Regions from separate parts of the Mycolicibacterium cosmeticum genome, predicted to be linked through region 1. Evidence: predicted binding sites of a transcription regulator. Region 1 holds the regulator's gene; each other region holds the start of a gene.

Region 1 (4,161 bases):
CGACGCCGCGGCCGTCGACCCGGCCGACCGGCAGCGGGTGGCCACCGAATTGGGCTACAGCGAAACAATTTTCATCGACGTGCCCGCCCCGGGCGCGACGACGGCGAGCGCGCACATCTTCACCCCCGCCGTCGAACTCCCGTTCGCCGGGCATCCGACCGTCGGCGCGGCGTGGTGGCTGCGCGCACGCGGCATCCCGGTCCGGACCCTGCAGGTGCCGGCCGGGCTGGTGCAGGTCGAGTACCGCACCGACGACGCCGGCGCGGACCTCACCGTGATCAGCGCGCGGGCCGAATGGGCGCCCGAGTTCGCGATCTACGACCTGGCGTCGGTCGACGACGTGCTGGCGGCCGACCCGGCCGACTACACCGGCGATGCCGAGCACTACATCTGGGCGTGGACCGACGCCGCGCCCGGCGAGCTGCGGTCGCGGATGTTCGCCCCGAATCTGGGCATCGTCGAGGATGAGGCGACCGGCGCGGCGGCGGTCCGCATGACCGACTATCTCAGCCGGGATCTGCACATCATCCAGGGCAAGGGGTCACTGATCGACACCTGGTGGGATCCGCAGGGCTGGGTGAAGGTCGGCGGGCGCGTCGTGCACGACGGCAATACGCTGCTGGACTGACGGAACAGGTGGATGGTCAGCCGGGGCTGCTCACCCGGCGGTGAGCGCGCAGTTCGGCGATCTCGCGCTCGAAGTCTTCGGCCGAGCTGAACGACCGGTATACCGAGGCGAACCTCAGGTAGGCCACCTCGTCGAGCTCGCGTAGCGGTCCGAGGATGGCCAGTCCGACCTCGTGGCTGGGAATTTCGGGTGAGCCCGCGGCCCGGACGGCGTCCTCCACCTGTTGGGCCAGCAGATTGAGTGCGTCGTCGTCGACCTGGCGGCCCTGGCAGGCGCGGCGCACGCCCTTGATGACCTTCTCGCGGCTGAACGGTTCGGTGACCCCGCTGCGTTTCACCACGGCCAGCACGGCGGTCTCCACGGTGGTGAAGCGGCGGCCGCATTCCGGGCACGAACGCCGGCGGCGGATGGCCTGGCCCTCGTCGGTCTCACGGGAATCGACGACACGGGAATCCGGGTGGCGGCAGAACGGACAGTGCATCACCGCTCCTTCGCCGTGCCGCATGTCGACCAGATCGAACGCCTCCGAGCCTACCTGCACCACGCTCGGGCAGCTCAGCCGATCGGCGCAATGAGGGTCTGGCCGGCCAGCACCGAGCTCGAGTCCAGCTTGTTGAGCTCCTTGATGCGGTCCACCACGGAGTTCACCGGCGCGTCGGGCGCCACCCGCTGCGCGACGTGCTGCAGCGTCTCCCCTGCCTCGACCTGGACGACCGAGAGCCGGGTGGGCACCTGCACCGCGGTGTCGCCGACGCCGCCACCCACCTGGGCGACCAGACCCAGCCATACCGTGATCGCCGCGGCGATCAATGCCAGCACCACCGTGGTGACCGGGGTGATCGGGCGTCGGCGGCGCGACGCCCGCGACATCAGCACGCCGGTGCCCCGGTAACCGAACGCCGCCCCTGCCGGCCGACGCACCTGGGGCCGGCGGCGGCGCACGACGACGTCACGCGGCAGCGGCCACACCTCGGCTGGGGCGGGCCGGCGGACCGCCACCCGGGCCCGGCCGAACTCACGGTCCTCGAACGCAGAATCGAAGCGGGGATCGAACGCATCATCGAATTCGGTGCCGAATCGGGTGTCCATGACGGTCATCGTTTCGCCTTTCCTGGGGTTTCCTGCCGGTCGTTCGCTCTTGTGTTCGAAGATAGTCGATCAGGTGTTCGATCGGTAGAACATGTGATCGAACTGTTGCAAACGATAAAGGCACCCACCGACAAGTCTGAGATGTCACACAGGTCGCACAGGTCACTTCAGCAACAAGGGCCACAGACCGGCGCCGATGCCGACACGCCTCGAACACATGTTTGATTAATGTAGGCGGTGCGACTAGATTCGGCGCCATGAGCGAGCACACCGACACCCCTGAACCGCGGTCGGGCCTCACCGAGCGGCAGCGCACGATCCTCGAGGTCATCCGCGCGTCGGTCACCAGTCGCGGGTATCCGCCCAGCATCCGCGAGATCGGGGACGCGGTCGGTCTGACGTCCACGTCATCGGTGGCACACCAGCTGCGCACCCTGGAACGCAAGGGCTACCTGCGCCGCGATCCCAACCGCCCGCGCGCGGTGGACGTCCGCGGCGCCGACGACGCGGTGACCCCGATCGTTGCCACCGATGTCGCCGGTTCCGATGCCCTGCCCGAGCCCACCTTCGTGCCGGTGTTGGGCCGGATCGCGGCCGGCGGGCCGATCCTGGCCGAGGAGGCCGTCGAGGATGTCTTCCCGCTGCCGCGCGAACTGGTCGGCGAGGGCTCGCTGTTCCTGCTGAAGGTGGTCGGCGAGTCGATGGTGGACGCCGCCATCTGCGACGGCGACTGGGTGGTGGTCCGGCAACAGAACGTCGCCGACAACGGCGATATCGTCGCAGCCATGATCGACGGTGAGGCCACCGTCAAGACCTTCAAGCGGACGCGCGGTCAGGTCTGGCTGATGCCGCACAACCCGGCGTTCGACCCCATCCCCGGCAACGACGCGGTCGTGCTGGGCAAGGTTGTGACCGTCATCCGCAAGATCTGACGGGCCCTCAGTCGGCCCGGACGAATCCGTTCGTCACGGCGAATTCCTCACTGGCGAACCAGATCTCGGCCGGCGTCTGGTCGTAACCGGGCGTTCCCGGAGTCCAGTACAGGCCGGTGCCGGTATCGGCCTTGACCAGGTAGCCGTCGGGTGCGCGGAACGGATCACTGCCGGCCGGCCGCACCGAGGTGCGCGCCGGGTCCGGCTCCTCGATCTGGATGGCCGCGTGCCGCCCGCTGGGGAAATCGGGTTCATAGGTGGAGCGCGGAATGGGCGGCAGACCCCCCACCAGGCTCACTCCCGTCGTCGGCGGTTCGCTGTCGGTGTCGGCCGCCGGTTCTGCGGTGGGTTCTGCGGCGGCTTCCTCCGGGGCCTCGGCCGGGACGTCGGATTCGATACGCGTCGGCGCCGTGTCGACGAAGTCGGCGTCATCGCCATCGTCGTCGGTGTCGGGGGCGTCGGGGGCGTCTCCGGCTCGGGGCACCGACAGCGCCCACGGGCTCTGCGGCGAATATCCACCGGGTTCCTGGCCGAAGCCGGCCGGGCCGCTCTCGTAGTCGTCGGGCTCGTGCGAGTCGTAGCCGGCCTCATCGAACCCAGCCTCATCGAACCCGGCCTCATCGAATCCGGCCGGGTCGCGACCGGCCCTGTCGAAATCGGCCTGGTCATATCCGGCACCGTCATAACCGGCGTGCTCGTAACCCTCGTGGTAACCGGACTCGTACTCGTCGTAGTGCTCGCCGGCGAACTGGTCGGCGCGGGAACGCCGATTGCGCAGCACCGCCACCACGATCAGGCCGATCAACGCCAGCAGCGGGATCAGGCCCAGCAGCCACCACCAGCTCCACGTGTACCACTTGTTGCCGTTGTCACCGGTGGGCTCGGCGGCCGGTGCCTTCGGCGCATCCGCGCCGGGCACCTCGAGTCCGGCCAGCTGCGACTGCAGGTTCGCGGGTTCGGTGGTGAAGGTGTGCGTCGCCCGATTCCAGGAGATGCTGCCGCCGCTGAACTGCTGGCTGATGACGTCACCGTTCTCGGTTTGGTCGCTCTTGGGGGCGCCCAATTCGCCGGTCGCCCCGCCGAGTTTCTGCCAGGCGGCGTTCATCGCCCCGCGCACGATCACCGCACCGAAGTCGGGCGTCCAGAAGATGACGGGTTGGTCCGCGGCGGCGAAGGGCACGAAACGGCTGGCCGGCGCCAGTCCCCCGTCGGCCTCGCTGGCCGTCGGGAATCCCAGGTCGCCGGTCGGGCCACCGACGCTCTCGTATTTGGCCAGCACCTGCCCGGTCACCACATTGGCACCGGTGGCCGGGCTGTAGAAGATCTTGCCGCCGGCGAAGTTCTGGCCGACGCCGTCGGAGCCGATCGCGTACTGCCCGCCGTCCGGGGCACCCAGCGGGCCGAGCGCACCACCGGCCGCGCGGCGCGCCGCGGCGATCTCCGAGGTGGCGTCCGAGGGCACCTCCAGCCCGGCCAGCTGGTCGGCCAGCTCGGGCGGGGTGGTGGTGAACT
Region 2 (4,161 bases), 750 kb from region 1:
GGGTGTGGTGGGGCGCGGGCGCGGTCAGCGCCTCGGCCACCGCCGCCTCGATCAGTGCCGGGTCGACGGGGTCGGGCGCGAATCGGCGGATGGAGCGGCGCAGCAGCTGGGCTTGGCTGCGGCCCAACGCGATCGCCTCGGCGGTGCCCAGCCAGAACAGGTCGTCCTCGCCGTTGCGCACCAGGGTGCGGCCGCCGGAGCCGTCGTCGTGCAGGGTCAGGCCGCGCACCACGGCCACCGGGATGCCGGTCAGCTTGCCCTTCACCAGATCGGCGGCGGCGGCCAGTTCGTCGGCGACCGCGATCTCGGTGACGATCAGTTCGTTGCCGAAAGCGTCGTGCGAGCCGCCGTATCCGTGCAGCACCCGCAGGCCGGCCGCGCCGATCGCGACATCGGTCTGGCCGTTGCGCCAGGCCCGGCCCATGGTGTCGGTGACCACCACGCCGACCCGGACGCCGAGCCGGCGCACCAGCCCGTCGCGCACCGCCGCGGCGCTGCGGTCCGGATCCACCGGCAGGAGCGCGAGTTCGGCGGCGTCGACATTGGATCCGTCCACGCCGGCGGCGGCCTGGATCAGCCCGAACGCGTTCTCGGTGATCAGGGTGCGGCCCTTGCGGGCCAGCACGCGGACCGCCTCGTCGTCGATGAGTTTGCGGCGCAGAGCGTCCCGCTGCTCGGGGTCCGCCGGTGCGGCGACGATGCGCCCTTCGGCCTTGGACAGCACCTTGCTGGTGACCACGACGACGTCGTCATCGCGCAGCCAGTCGGCGGCGGCGGCGATGGCCGCCGAAACGTCGTCGCCAGGCCGGAATTCACCGAGGCCGTGGACGGGGATGATCTCGATCGCCGCTGAGGTGCCGTGGTCGGTGCCGTGGTCGTTGCCGGTGTGCGCCGATGTCACAGCGTCAAGCCTGCCAAACGGATGCCGGCGCGCACCATCTCGGCGGTGGCGGCCGGATCGGTCATCAGCAGCGGCGCCTGCTGCACCTGCACGCCGTCGATGTCGGCGGTGTCACCCCGGTCGATCAGCCAGCCGTCCAGGATGCCGGTGCCGCTGCGGGCGCCGAAGTGCTCACCGACGCCCTGCGACGAGGATTCGACGCCGATCACCCGCAGGCATTCGTCGGCCATCCCGCGCAACGGTTTTCCGGCGACGATGGGGGAGTACCCGATCACCGGGGCCGGGGTGGACCGTAGCGCCCCCCGGATACCGGGGACGGCCAGGATGGTCCCGATGCTCACCACCGGGTTGGACGGCGCCAGCAGCACGACATCGGCCCCGGCGATGGCGTCGAGCACACCCGGTGCCGCGGTTGCCTTGTCGGACCCCACGAAGGCGAAGCTCTGGGTGGGGATCTGCGCGCGGTAGCGCACCCACCACTCCTGGAAGTGGATGGCCCGGCGTTCGCCCTCTGGATCGGTGACCACGACATGCGTTTCGCTGCGATCGTCGGTGACGGGCAGCAACCTGGCGCCGGGTTGCCACCGGTCGCACAACGCCTCGGTCACCTGGGACAGCGGATAACCGGCGCGCAGCATCTGGGTGCGCACCAGGTGGGTGGCCAGATCGCGGTCGCCCAGGCCGAACCAGTCGGGCTGTACGCCGTAGGCTGCGAGTTCCTCCTTGGCGTGCCAGGTTTCGTCGCGGTGGCCCCAGCCGCGTTCGGGGTCGATTCCGCCACCCAGGGTGTACATGCAGGTATCCAGGTCCGGGCAGATCCGCACACCGAACATCCACGCGTCGTCGCCGACGTTGACCACGGCGGTCAGCTCGTGCTCGGGCGTCTCATGGCCGGCCGGGGACGGCCCGCCGTGGCTGGCAAACTGGCCCAACCCGAGCAGATGCTGCACGCCGAGAAGGAACCGGGCGCCACCCACGCCGCCGACCAAAACGGTGACTTTCACGCCTTCAGACCCTAGGCCAGCGGCCCTGTGTGGCCGACATCGCGGCGGGTGTGGCGAACACGCCGGTGCATGGACACGCCGGATCTATGTCACGAGATGGTATGAAAATGCCTTCCACCGCTTGACCCTGGCAGCTAACAAGTGTCTAATCACATCAGTGTCATTTCGCGGTTGACCCCGGTTCCGGTGTCGCAGACCGAGATTCGATCACTTGTTCGAAGGTGTTCGACAGTGAGCGTATCGGGGATGGCCTTACACCACAATAGTGATGGCGGGAGTGGAGCTCCGTAGAGCTCCAATATGGGGACTATTAATCAGGTGAGGAGGCGGAACATGTCTTTTGAGCAGGTCAATTTCGACCGCGTGCTCCGGTTCGACGACCGGCAGCTCGGTTCAGTGGACAACGAACCGCACACCACTACCGGTTCGGTGCCGTTCGAGGTGACCGGACGCCCGCAATTGAGTTTGGTACCGGAACGGATGGACTTCGACGCGGTCGCGGCCGACGAAGAGGACGATCAGTGGCAGGAGCGTGCCCTGTGCGCGCAGACCGACCCTGAGGCCTTCTTCCCCGAAAAGGGCGGCTCCACCCGCGAGGCGAAGCGCATCTGCCAGGGATGCGAGGTTCGTGATCGCTGCCTGGAGTACGCGCTGGCCAACGATGAGCGATTCGGTATCTGGGGTGGGTTGTCCGAGAGGGAGAGACGCCGCCTCAAGCGCGGCATCATCTGACGCAAGAACGGCTCGGCCTCCCGGCCGAGCCGTTCTGCGTAGGTGGCCAGTAGGTGGCTAGTTGTACTGACCTGAGAGGTTAGGTACGCGGGTGGCGGGTGGTTGGCCGCCGAGCGCGGTGTGGCCGCGATGGTGATTGTAGGTGTGGAGCCAGCGGGGGAACTCTTCGCAGCGTTCTGCGTCGGTGGTGTAGAGCCGGGCGTAGGCCCATTCGTCGGCCAGGGTGCGGTGAAAGCGCTCGACCTTGCCGTTGGTCTGGGGTCGGTAGGGGCGAGTTCTGCGGTGGCTGATGTTGGTGACGGCGAGTGCATCCCGGAAAGGATGCGAGCGGTAACAGGATCCGTTGTCTGTCAGCACATTCCTGACATTGATACCGCACTCCATGAACCAGGCGTTTGCGCGGATCCAGAACTCGGCAGCGGTATCTTTGCGCTCATCGGCGAGCAGTTCGCTGTAAGCCAGCCGGGAGTGAGCATCGATTGCGGTGTGCAGGAAGTGATAGCCCCGCGCCGGGCGCCGGTACTTGTCGAGCAGGCCGGTGCTGCGATCAGCCCGCGAGTTCTTCTTGCCTGTCGTCAAGCCGAGCTTGCGCCAGCCCCCGCCAGCGGGGATCTTGCCAAGTTTCTTGACATCGATGTGAACCAGGTCGCCGGGAAAAGCCGACTCCATCCGACGGATGACTCGGCCGGTCGGACGGTCCAGCCACCGGAGTTTGGACAACCCGTAGCGGGTCAGAACACGGTGCACTGTGGAGACATTCAGACCCAGCAGATACGCGATCCGCGCCGGCCCCCACCGCCGGATGACACGCACCTTGACGATGCGCCGTTCGGTACGTGTGGGTGTTTGCGTCGGGCTGCGATGCGGTCGTGAGCTGCGATCACTCATACCGGCCTCGCCGAACTCACGGTAGCGTCCGGCCCACCGACTGGCGGTGGTGACAGCCACCTGGAACCGTTCAGCAGCACGTCGAAGGGGCCAACCCTCCTCAACGACACAACGAGCCAGTCGCAGCCGTCCAGTTTCGGACAGGGGCGCATTACGGTGGGACATGAAGACCTCCGAGATCGGTGAGCGTTCCTAGACAGCTCGCACTCCACTCGGAGGTCTTCTTGTTGTCACCTCACCACGCCGTTACCAACCTCTGTGGTCAGTACAGCTAGTCGTCTTCGATCGACGGGTCGATGACCGACGGTTCGACACCCAGATAGGTGGCCACCTGCGCCACCAATACCTCATGCAAAAGATCCGACAGATCGTCGGCGTCCTTGGCGCGGCGTTCGATCGGCTTGCGGAACAACACAATTCGCGCACGGGTGGAATTCCCGCGGACATCCACGCCGGCCGGGATCAGCCGGGCCAGGGCGATCGGACCGTCGGCGACCACCTCCGGTGGCCACTGCACGCTGTCGGGATCCTTGGGGGCGATCCGCGGGATCTCGTCGACCGCGACGTCGAGGGTGGCCACCCGGTCATGCCAGCGGCGCTCGATCGGTTCGTAGGCCTCCAGCACCGCCATGTCGA
Region 3 (4,161 bases), on a different contig from region 1:
GACACCGATATCGCCGGCCAGGTGACCACCTACGGCAGCAGCGCGCACGGCCCCGCGGTGGCCGCCGATGCCGAGGTGGTGCGTCGGCTGCGCGCGGCGGGTGCGGTGATCCTGGGCAAGACGGCGGTGCCGGAGATGATGATCTGGCCGTTCACCGAGACACTCACCTACGGCGCGACGCGCAACCCGTGGAATCGCGACTTCGCCCCCGGCGGCAGCAGCGGCGGCAGCGGTGCGGCCGTCGCCGCGGGCCTCGCGTCGATCGCGCTGGGGTCCGACGGGATGGGGTCGATCCGGATACCGTCCACGTGGTGTGGACTGTTCGGGATCAAGCCGCAACGGGATCGGGTGCCGACGGCGCCGCACGAGAATTCGTGGTGCGGACTGGTGGCGAACGGGCCGCTCGCACGCACGGTCGAGGATGCCGCACTGTTCCTCGATGTCACCGCGCCCGGACATGATTTCGTGGCCGCGGCGACGCGGCCGCCGGGCCGGTTGCGGATCGCGGTGAGCCGCAAGGTGCCGCCGCTGGTGACCGCGCGGGTGGGTGCCCCGCAGCAGGCGGCGGTGACCGACGCCGCCGCCGTGCTGCGGGAATTGGGGCATCACGTCGTCGAGCGGGACCCGGATTATCCGCTCGGTTCGGTGTACGGACACGCGTTGCCGCGGTACTTCCGTGGCGTGTACGACGACGTTCGCGCGCTGCCGCACCCGGACCGGCTCGATTCCCGGACAAGGGCTTTCGCCCGTATCGGTGGGCTGATCCCGCAGCGTCGGATGGAGTCCGTCCTGGCGGCCGAACCGGCCATCGCAGCGCGCGTGCTGTCCATTTTCGACGAGGTCGACGTCGTCATCACGCCGGGGGCGGCCACCGGGCCGTCCCGCATCGGTGCCTACCAGCGCCGGGGCGCGATCTCCACGCTGGCCCGGGTGGCCGGCCGGGTGCCGTTCCAGGCCATGTGCAATGTCACCGGACAACCCGCCGCGGTGGTGCCGTGGGGCCTGGACGGGGATGGGATCCCGATGTCGATCCAGTTGATGGGCCGGCCGTTCGACGAGGCGACCCTGTTGTCGTTGAGCGCGCAACTCGAGACGGCGCGGCCCTGGGCGAATCGGCGGCCGCCGGTGCACACTGTGCCCCATGGGTCTATTCGGTAGCGCGGGTGCGGACGATGTCCAGCGGCGGGTCGAGGAACTCGAACGCCGGGTGGCCGCACTGGAACGGGCGATGGGTGCCGCGGTGCCGCCGTCGCGACCGGTGGGGGAGCCCAACGAAACCTGGGCCAGCGTGACGGTGCGCAATCTGGTGTTGCAGGGCAAGAAGATCGAAGCCATCAAGGTGTTCCGGGACGAGACCGGGTTGAGCCTGCGGGAGGCGAAGGACATCGTGGAGCGGCTGGGCTGAGGTGCGGGCGGTGGTGCGCGCCTGAACAGCTGAACGCGGTGCCGCACCATATGCCCGATGCCCGCCTCCGAGCGACTTTTCAGCGACAACCGAAACCTGTTGCAGGCGTGCGGTTGTGGATAAATCCGTGATTGTGGATAACCCCGGCAGATGTCGGTGGTTCGTACTAGTGTTCGATGCATGGAGGTCGTGGTCGATCTGATCGCGGTGGTCGACACACTGTCGGGCGCCTCCTTCGACGACGCCTCGATCACCGAGCTGCTGGACATCCAGACCGCGTTGGAACAGCTGTACCGCCGGATTCCGGCGGTACAGCATCGGGTGATGGCCGCGCTCAAAGCCCAAGCGGGCCCGGCTGAGCTGGGGGCGCGCAGCTGGGCCGATGCGTTGGGTATCCGGCTGCGCCTGTCGAACAAGGAAGCCCACCGGCGGCTGACCGAAGGGGAGCTGCTCGCCCCGCGCCGCACCGTGACCGGGGAACCACTGGATCCGGTGTATCCGGCAACCTCGGCCGCCCAAGCCCGGGGTGACATCACGGCTGAACACATCCGGATCATCACGAAGACTCTGAAGAAACTCCCGGCAGGGGTGGACGAGCCGACCCGCGCCGACGCGGAGGCGCAGCTGGCCGCCTACGCCACGGCCCACGACCCCGACACCCTGCGTCGGCTGGCCAAACACCTGCTGGAGGTCGTCGACCCCGACGGTCCCGAACCCAACGACGATGACGCCGCCGCACGCCGCGAGGATCGTCGCAGCTTCGTGCTGGGCCCCCAAGACGAGGATGGCAACAGCGATTTCCACGGCACCATCACCCCGGAAGGCCGGGCCTACCTGGAACCGATGCTGGGCAAGCTGGCCGGTCCGGGGATGTGCAATCCCGAGGACGAGATCCCGTGTACAAAGGGCACCCCGTCGCAGGAGGCGATCGATGCCGACACCCGGACGCTGGGGCAGCGTCAGCATGACGCGCTGGTCACCGTGGCGCGCAACGCGCTGGCATCGGGGGAGTTGGGGCAGCACAACGGGTTGCCGGTGACGGTGGTGCTCGGAGCCAAGATGGCCGAATTCGAGGAGGTCACCGGGCAGGCGGTCACCGCGGGTGGGTCTCGGGTGCCGATGCGCGATGTCCTTCGGATGGCCGCCCACGCGTGGTGGTGTTTGGCGGTGTTCGACGACGTGACCGGGCAGCCATTGCATTTCGGGCGGACCCGGCGCTGCGCCAGCCCGGACCAGCGTCTGGTGTTGACCTATCGGCAGCGCGGGTGCACGTTCCCGGGCTGCCGGGTGCCCGCCTACGGCTGCCAGGCCCACCACGCGAAGAGCGACTTCGCCCGCGACGGGCAGACCGACATCGAGGAACTCGTGCTGGCCTGCGGCCCGCACAACCGACTCGTCGGCGATGGTGGCTGGACCACCGTCATCGGCGACGACGGTTCCGTCGAATGGATCCCGCCCCCGGCCCTGGACACCGGCCAGGCCCGCACCAACACCTACCACCACCCCGAAGTCATCATGGGCGACAAGAACCCCGGCCGGACGCCCAGACCGGACGCACCGCCGGGAACGGCCGCGTGATCGGCCCGCCTCGACCTCAGCCTTGATCCGGTTGAGGATGGCGGTGACCCGAAGCCGGCATCGGCGCGATCCTAATCGGCCAGGGCTGTTCGCCAAGCGGCCAATTTGTCGGCGTAGCGCATGGTCTGGGCCGGGCTGGTGGACGGCAGTCGCTGCGCGGGGATGTCCGGAGTGCCGACCAGGCGCCGGTAATTCGTCTCGGCGGCCGCCCCGTTGAACACCATCCGTTCGATCGTCGGGTGGCGGTCGAGGAACGTGGCGAAGTCGTTGGGCACCATGCTCTCGGGTCGCACCGCGGAGTCGAGACTGCCCTGGCGCACACACGACCGCAGCACATCCCACACCGCGATGCCGTGGTCCAGCAGCGCCGCGACCCGTGCTGGGTAGGCCGCCGCCACGTCGAAGCCGACGACCTCCGCGGTGATCCGCCAGAACGCGTTGCGCGGGTTGCCGTAATACTCGCCGGAGGCCAGTGACATCACGCTGGGCATGTTGCCGCAGATCAGCAGCCGGGCGCCGGGCCCGATCAACGGCGGGAGCCCGAGCAGCACGTCGGTCATTCCACTGACTGTCGCATACCGCTACCTTGGCGTCGTGGACTCCCCAGATTTCGCCGACCTGCTCGACGGCCTCGAGGGCGAGGCGCGCGCGGAGCGGGCCGAGTTGATCCCCTGGCTGTTGGAGCGGGGCATCACCGTCGAACAGATCCGGGATTCGTACGCGCCGCTGCTGTTGGTGTCCCGTCGCGCGCTCGGCGACGACGGCAGGCTGGTCTCGGCACGGCAGATCAGCCAGACGTACGGCGTGGATCCGGATCTGGTCGGCCACATCCAACGGGCCATCGGGGTGCCGCAGTCCGACGACCCGGACGCACCCGTGCATCCCGCCGTCGACGCCGAGATGTTCACCTACGTCAAGCAGTTCGTCGACCTGGGCTTCGACGAGGAACGGATCGTCGCGGTGGTCCGGGTGATCGCCGACGGGTTGGCCAAAACCGCTGAGGCGCTGCGGTTCACGGCCCTGTCGGCGATGATCTCCGCGGGCGGCACCACCGAACTCGACATCGCGAAATCCTCGGAGGCGCTGCTGCTGTCCGCCCAGCCGCTGCTCGGCCCGATGATCCAGGACATGCTGCGGCTGCAGCTGCGGCACACCATGGAGACCGAGGCCGTCACCGC

What was found. The regulator LexA, encoded in region 1, represses DNA repair genes until DNA is damaged. The targets are predictions, from matches to a motif close to CGAACANNTGTTCG.
Region 2: cofD (2-phospho-L-lactate transferase) is a predicted target of LexA. The motif match lies at 2,110-2,123, and genes of this name have one in related genera.
Region 3: BN977_RS01660 (HNH endonuclease signature motif containing protein) is a predicted target of LexA. The motif match lies at 1,428-1,441, and genes of this name have one in related genera.

Annotation. Positions count from the first base shown of each region.
Region 1 is NZ_CCBB010000003.1:1,817,350-1,821,510, reverse strand. It holds gene BN977_RS28010 (PhzF family protein) at 1-628, shown strand, start outside; gene nrdR (transcriptional regulator NrdR) at 645-1,109, opposite strand; gene BN977_RS28000 (LysM peptidoglycan-binding domain-containing protein) at 1,184-1,726, opposite strand; gene lexA (transcriptional repressor LexA) at 1,975-2,649, shown strand; gene BN977_RS27990 (LGFP repeat-containing protein) at 2,657-4,161, opposite strand, start outside.
Region 2 is NZ_CCBB010000003.1:1,065,323-1,069,483, forward strand. It holds gene BN977_RS24295 (coenzyme F420-0:L-glutamate ligase) at 1-901, opposite strand, end outside; gene cofD (2-phospho-L-lactate transferase) at 898-1,905, opposite strand; gene BN977_RS33155 (WhiB family transcriptional regulator) at 2,386-2,637, shown strand; gene BN977_RS24310 (IS481 family transposase) at 2,695-3,690, opposite strand; gene BN977_RS24315 (metallopeptidase family protein) at 3,797-4,161, opposite strand, start outside.
Region 3 is NZ_CCBB010000001.1:330,168-334,328, reverse strand. It holds gene BN977_RS01670 (amidase) at 1-1,158, shown strand, start outside; gene BN977_RS01665 (ribosomal protein L7/L12) at 1,142-1,405, shown strand; gene BN977_RS01660 (HNH endonuclease signature motif containing protein) at 1,586-2,983, shown strand; gene BN977_RS01655 (DNA-deoxyinosine glycosylase) at 3,055-3,543, opposite strand; gene BN977_RS01650 (adenylate/guanylate cyclase domain-containing protein) at 3,578-4,161, shown strand, end outside.